DNA from 3 places in the Saccharopolyspora sp. NPDC002376 genome. Region 2 is predicted to be linked to each of the others. Evidence: riboswitches for the same ligand, from Rfam matches in the RefSeq annotation. Region 2 holds a riboswitch; each other region holds the start of a gene.
What was found. Region 2 has a riboswitch for thiamine pyrophosphate ahead of thiO (glycine oxidase ThiO). Riboswitches for the same ligand answer to the same signal wherever they lie in the genome.

Region 1 (2,255 bases), on a different contig from region 2:
CGCGGCGTCCTCGGCGTTGTCGGCCCGGGTCGCCGCGGCCGCCAGGGCCTGCGCGAACCCGACCAGGTACCGGGCGTCCTGCACGATGTAGAAGGCGAACACCTCGCGGTCCAGGCTGCCGTCGGCGAGCCCGGTGTTGAACGGGTGCTCGACGATCGCCTTCCGCAGCTCGGCGGTGTGCTCCCAGGCCTGCGCGCAGAACCCGTCGGCGGCCGGGGTGGGAAGCTTGCTCATCGAAGTCCTCTCTCGGGGACCGCGATTTCAATGGAAATCAGACGTGCGATCTCCATTGAAATCGCGGGCGTTGTCCACAACGACCGGCGTGCCGTGGTGCCGACGCGCCGGTGATCCGCGAGTTCGATCAGAACCGCGGGAAGATCACCACCACTGGTGGAAGTGGTGCACCGGCCCGTGGCCGTGGCCGACGTCCAGTCGCTCGGACGCACGCAGCGCCTCGGTCAGGTACTCCTTGGCCTCGCGCACAGCCGTCAGCCAGTCCGGGCGCTGCGGGCGCAGCGCGGCGATGGCGGCCGAGAGGGTGCAGCCGGTGCCGTGGTCGTTGGTGGTCACGACCCGCTCGCTGGTCAGGAACTCGGCGCCCCCGTCGCCGTACAGCAGGTCCACACTGGACTCACCGGACAGGTGGCCGCCCTTGAGCAGCACCTGCTTGGCGCCGAGCCCGGCGAGCCGTTCGGCCTGCGCGGCCATGCCGTCGACCTCGACGAGCTCCGGCTCCCCCAGCAGATCTGCCGCCTCCGGCAGGTTCGGGGTGATCAGGTCGACCCGCGGCAGCAGCTCGTCGCGCAGCGCGCCGACCGCTTCCGGCGCGAGCAGCCGGTCCCCGCTCTTGGCGACCATGACCGGGTCCAGCACCACGTGCCGCGGCGCGTAGCGGTCCAGCACGTCGACCACCGCGCGGATCACCTCGGCGTTGGCCAGCATGCCGATCTTGACCGCGTCCACCCGCACGTCGTCGAGCAGCGTGACCAGCTGCGAGGTGATGAACGCCGGCGGCACCTCGTGCACCTCGGCAACCCCGGTGGTGGTCTGCGCGACCAGGGCGGTGATCACGGACATGCCGTAGGCGCCGTGCGCCGAGAAGGCCTTCAGGTCTGCCTGGACTCCGGCGCCACCGCTGGGGTCTGTTCCCGCGATGGTCAGCACGTTCGGAACCATGACGTCCCTCCGCTAGTACGAGCTAGGTCAGGTTCAACGGGTCTGATCTCAGCCTGGCCGAAACCGGGCACCCCGCGTCACTCGCACCAACCTAACCCGAGAGAGGGCCATCAGTCGATGAGCCCCACCACCGCACCGGCGCTGAGCGCCTCACCGGCCCGCACCTGGTGCCAGAGCGTCCCGGTGGCCAGCGCCGACACCCACCCGACGACCTCGCCGTCCATTCCGACCTCGGCCAACCGGTCGCCGACGTGCACGGCGCTCCCATCAGCGGCCAACCACCGCACCAGCACCCCGCGCACCGGAGCCAGCCCCACCACCGGACGACGCCGCAACTCCGGAAACACCAACTCGGTCATCTGCGCACCCTCCGCAAACAACCCAGGATCACCCCGGCCGTCCGCAGCGACAAGGAGCGCGAAACCGAACACACCCAATGGCCCACGGTCAACCGGACCGAACATGCACATCGATCAGGTCAACGACCTGCGGAAACGGCGATCTACGAGAGATGGCGGCGGAACCACGAGGTCAGGCCGTCGTCCACCTCGCGGGCCAGCGGTAGCTGCGGTGCGGGCTCGATGCCGGGCTCATCGGCGAGCGCATGCGCCAATCCGGGGATGGACAGCAGTTCGGACCGCTCCCCCACAGCGTCGACGAGGCGCGACGCGTCGGCGCGCAGCGGTGGGGCGTCGAGCTCACCGCTGACGACCAGCAGCGGCGCGCGCTCGGCGATGGTGTCCGCCTTGGCGATGAAGTCCAGGCTGTCGGCAGCCCGAGCGGATTCGGCGTCGTAGGAGTACTCGCCCGGGAACATGTCGACGACGGTCCGGATCCGGATGGCGGAGTTCACGACAGCGGCGGCGAAGACGGGAATCCCGGTGTCGGCCAGGATCCGCAGCGCGACGGCCCCACCGAGCGAGCCGCCGAGCACACCGATCGGGCCGTCGTCGACCGGCAGCTGCGCACGGATCGATTCCAGCGCGGCCGGGAACTCCTCGCTCGCCTGCTGGACGAACGGGTGGAACACCGACATCAGCGGATCCTCGCGGAGCAGCGCCAGACCGGCATCCATGCTG
Region 2 (2,255 bases):
TCCGGCGGAACGACCTACTTCCAGCCGGTCAACCCGATCCTCTCGGCCTACGGCCTGACCCTGCTCACCCGCTGATCCATCCCGCACGCGAAGCGACCCCCGGTACCCAAGCCCAACCGGGGGTCGCTTCGTGGGCAGGGGTGACCCTGCTGGTCAGGGGAGGCGGTTGCGGAGTTCTCGGGCTGCTGCGCGGGGGTCTTCGGCTTCGGTGATGGCTCGCACCACCACGACGCGCTCCGCGCCCGCCTTCAGCGCTTCGTCGAGGTTGTCCGGGCCGATGCCGCCGATGGCGAACCACGGTCGGCCGTGCCCGCGGTGCTCCGCCGCGTGCTTGACCAGCTCGAGCCCGGCCGCCGGGCGCCCCGGCTTGGTCGGGGTCGTCCACACCGGGCCGGTGCAGAAGTAGTCCACGCCCGCCTCGGCCGCTGCGGCGTCGGCCTGCACTACGTCGTGCGTGGAGCGACCGATCGCGATGTGCTCGCCGATCATGCGCCGCGCGATGTCCACCGGCAGGTCGTCCTGCCCCAGGTGCAGGATGTCGGCCTCTGCGGCCAGCGCGATGTCCGCGCGGTCGTTGACCGCCAGCAGGGCGCCGTGCCGCACGCACGCCTCGGCCAGCACCTCCAGGGCCGCCAGCTCGTGGCGCGCCTCCAGCGGTGCGCCACCGGGCTGCTTGTCGCGCAGCTGCACGATGTCCACGCCGCCGGCCAGCGCGGCGTCCACGAACTCCGCGAGATCACCGCGTTCGGTGCGGGCGTCGGTGCACAGGTAGAGCCGCGCCTCGTTGAGGCGGGCGCGGATGCCGAAGCCGTCCATTCCAGGCATGCCCCACAGGGTAGCTCTGCTGCGCGCGCGAATGCGGGCTCGGAGCCGGCGTACTCGGCAGGTACGGTGTAAAGCGGTGAGCACGGGAGCCCGGTAGCGGGCTGAGAGGGGGCGTTGGCCCCGACCGTCGAACCTGATCCGGGTCATGCCGGCGCAGGGAGCGTGGAGTTGTCTGAAGAACGAACCGAGCACGTCGTCGTTGTCGGCGGTGGAGTGATCGGGTTGTCCGTCGCCTGGCGCGCAGCGGCCGCCGGGCATCGAGTGCAGTTGGTCGATCCAGCACCGGCGTCCGGTGCGTCCTTCGTGGCGGGTGGAATGCTGGCGCCGATCGCCGAGGCCTGGCCCGGCGAGGAGGAGCTGCTCGAGCTGGGCAGCGCGTCGCTGGAACGCTGGCCCGATTTCGCCGAGGAGCTGAGCCGCACGTCCGGTCTGCCGTCCGGGCTGCGCCGCGAGGGCACCCTCGTGGTCGGCGTGGACAGCGCGGATCGCGCGGAGCTGGACGAACTGGCCGAATACCTGTCCCGTCAGGGCCGCACGGTGACTCGGCTTTCGGGCCGGGAGGCGCGGCGGCTCGAACCGTCCTTGGGGCCCGCGGTGCGCGGTGGCCTCGAAGTTCCGGGAGATCTCGCGGTCGACAACCGCTTGGCGTTGGCCGCGTTGCGAGCTGCGGCGACGGCTGCCGGGGTCGAATTCGTCGCAGCAGCGGCGAAAAGCGTCCGCGAGGGCGCGGTGGAGCTCGAAGATTCCACTGTGGACTGCGATGTTGCGGTGATCGCCGCAGGCGCGCACTCCGGTTCTCTGCACCCCGCGCTGCGCGATCGGATCCGCCCGGTGAAGGGCGAAATCCTGCGTCTCCGCGCACGGACCACTGCGCTGCCGCCGCCGAGCCGCACCGTTCGCGGTCCCGTGCACGGCCGCCCGGTCTACCTGGTGCCGCGCGACGACGGGGGACTGGTGCTCGGCGCCACCCAGTACGAGGTCGGGTTCGACACCGAAGTCACCCTCGGCGGAGTGCGCGACCTGATCGCCGACGCCGAGCAGGTGATGCCGGGCATCGCCGAGTACCAGCTGGTCGAGGCCAAGGCCGGGCTGCGGCCCAGCACCGACGACAACCTGCCGGTGCTCGGCTGGCTGGAGCCGGGCGTGCTGGCCGCCACCGCGCACCACCGCGGCGGGTTCCTGCTCGCCCCGGTGACCGTGGACGCGGTGCTCGCGCTGCTGCGCGGCGACGAACCCGACGCGCTGATCAAGACCACCGATCCGAGCCGATTGGGAGGACAGCAGTGAACGTCGTGATCAACGGGAAACGGCAGCAGGTCGCCGACGGCGCCGTGCTCGCCGCGGTGCTCGCGGAGTTCGGAGTGCCGGACCGGGGTGTGGCGGTGGCCGTGGACGGTGCGGTGGTGCCGCGCGCGAGCTGGCTGGAGACC
Region 3 (2,255 bases), on a different contig from region 2:
AACGGCGACGTCCTCCCCTGCCCCGCCGCACACGTCCTGCCGCTCCCACACCCCAACGTCCGCACCGACGCGCTGGGCCGGATCTGGTCGGATTCACCGATGTTCCAGGCCTTCCGGGGAACCGACTGGATGCCCGAACCCTGCCACAGCTGCCCCCGCCGAGAAGTCGACTTCGGCGGCTGCCGCTGCCAGGCCTACCTCCTCACCGGGGACCCAGCCCGCACAGACCCGGTCTGCATCCTCTCCCCAGACCACAACATCGTCACCGAAGCAGTCCAAGCAGCCAACGAAGAACACCGCGAAAAAGTCCTCACCCCACGCCCCCACCCCCGCGACATCCCGTAGGTCGTGAGTGCACAGCAGTGCTAGAACACCGCTACGCACTCACGACCTACGACTGTGCACTGTGGATTCGCTGGTGGTCGCATTGGCAGGCGGGCAGTTTTTCCCAAAATTCGGGCTCTTCTGCCGTATCCGTGGGCCGATGGGACGGCACCATCGTGTCAGCAGCGGTGTTACAGGGCGGACGAACGCGCGCAGAGGTGGCGTTGAGAGCAAGATTTCTTTGGGGTTCAAAGCGGTAGGTGGCCACCCTGGCAGGCGAGCCAGTTTTTTCCTGAAATTGGCAACGTTTTAGACGAAACGTGCAGTGGGCACCGACGCCAATTTCAAGAAAAACTGCCACCGTCACCACCTATCGCTCCGCCATGGACCGACGTCCCGGAGGGACGGAGCTCACGCGCGTCGCCCTATATCGCCACTGTTCGCAGGGTGGTGACGTCCGTCGACACAGCAGGAGGGCCCCAGTTCCGCCAAAATCGCTTCTCAGGTCAGGTGACCCCCCTCGGCTTTGAACCCGAAGGGACCCCTCCAGAAGCGCACTCCCCATGGATCCGGCGGGAGGGCCCAGGGCTCAACGAATCCACTGATCGCTACGCCCGGCAGTTGACCCACTGCGGACAGTTTCGTCCGCCGCCAGCACCACTCCCCCGGACGGAGTCGGTGTTGAGAGCGTTGATGCGGGAGGTAGTGTGTGGGGCTGATGACAGGGGAGCGCCGTTGTGAAGGGCGCTGAGAGTGCGGGTGAGCCGCAGACCCTCCGAACCTGCTCCGGTTAGCACCGGCGAAGGGAGTTCAAGTGGTGCGCGGTGCCGCTTTCCGCTATCGGACGATCGATTTCGTGACCGTGGCCATGCTCGGTGTCGCGATCGGCGTCGCTTTCTGGGGCTGGTCCCAGCTCTACCAGGTGTTGAGCACCTTCTCCGTATTCGCCTTTCCGCCCAGCGCCGGCCTCTTCGGGGGTCCGTGGCTGCTCGGTGGCGTGATCGGCGGTCTGATTGTTCGCAAGCCCGGGGCCGCGCTGCTGACCGAGGTCATCGGCGCTTCCGTCGAGGCATTGCTCGGCAACAGCTGGGGCCTGTCGACCGTGGTCTCCGGGTGCGTCCAGGGGCTGGGGGTTGAGCTGGTCCTGGGCGTGTTCCTGTGGACCCGGTTCGGTCCCCTGGTCGCCGCGCTGGGTGCTGCGCTCGCTGCGGCGTTCGAGTCGTTCTACGAGTGGCAGGTCTACTACGTGGACTGGGCGCTGCCCTACCAGCTGGCTCACCTCGGGTTCTTCGTGATCTCCGGAGTCGTCATCGCCGGTCTGGGCGGCTGGGCACTGGTTCGCGGTCTGGCCGCGACCGGGGCTTTGGACGCCTTCGGGCCCGGCCGGGAGCACCACGAGCGGACAGCGGTGTGACGATCTCAACGGGGCTGCGCGCTGAGCTGCGGGGCTTCAGCTGGAAGCCGCTGGGACGGCGCGCTCCCACGATCCACGAGCTCGACCTGCGCATCCGGCCCGGCGAGCGGGTTCTGCTGGCCGGGCCGAGCGGGGCGGGGAAGTCAACGGTCATCCACGCCCTGGCCGGTGTGCTCGGCGGCGCGCTGCCCGGTGAGGCCAGCGGGGACGTCCAGGTCGACGGCCAGATCGGGCTGGTGCTGCAGAACCCCGGGTCCGCGGTGGTGGCTGATCGGATCGGCCGCGATGTGGCGTTCGGGCCGGAGAACAACGGGATCCCTCGGGAGGAGATCTGGCGGCGGGTCGCCGAGGCCCTCGAGCTGGTCGGCTTGGACTACCCGCTCGACCGGCCGACGTCGGCGCTGTCCGGCGGCGAGCTGCAGCGCCTCGCTCTCGCCGGGGTTCTGGCGATGCAGCCCTCGATGCTGCTGCTCGACGAGCCGACTTCGATGCTCGATCCCGACAACGCCGACCGGGT

Region 1: linked by a shared signal. The riboswitch ahead of thiD (bifunctional hydroxymethylpyrimidine kinase/phosphomethylpyrimidine kinase) and the one ahead of thiO (glycine oxidase ThiO) in region 2 are both predicted to bind thiamine pyrophosphate.
Region 3: linked by a shared signal. The riboswitch ahead of ACWCO2_RS23355 (ECF transporter S component) and the one ahead of thiO (glycine oxidase ThiO) in region 2 are both predicted to bind thiamine pyrophosphate.

The regions. Positions count from the first base shown of each region.
Region 1 is NZ_JBSFBZ010000050.1:14,107-16,361, reverse strand. Features, by position in the region: gene tenA (thiaminase II) at 1-234, opposite strand, end outside; gene thiD (bifunctional hydroxymethylpyrimidine kinase/phosphomethylpyrimidine kinase) at 379-1,176, opposite strand; TPP riboswitch at 1,164-1,261, opposite strand; gene ACWCO2_RS27540 (hypothetical protein) at 1,287-1,535, opposite strand; gene ACWCO2_RS27535 (alpha/beta hydrolase family protein) at 1,679-2,255, opposite strand, start outside.
Region 2 is NZ_JBSFBZ010000009.1:49,066-51,320, forward strand. Features, by position in the region: gene ACWCO2_RS09160 (S1 family peptidase) at 1-75, shown strand, start outside; gene thiE (thiamine phosphate synthase) at 154-825, opposite strand; TPP riboswitch at 898-1,002, shown strand; gene thiO (glycine oxidase ThiO) at 994-2,112, shown strand; gene thiS (sulfur carrier protein ThiS) at 2,109-2,255, shown strand, end outside.
Region 3 is NZ_JBSFBZ010000037.1:38,461-40,715, forward strand. Features, by position in the region: gene pqqE (pyrroloquinoline quinone biosynthesis protein PqqE) at 1-345, shown strand, start outside; TPP riboswitch at 1,038-1,149, shown strand; gene ACWCO2_RS23355 (ECF transporter S component) at 1,181-1,738, shown strand; gene ACWCO2_RS23360 (ABC transporter ATP-binding protein) at 1,735-2,255, shown strand, end outside.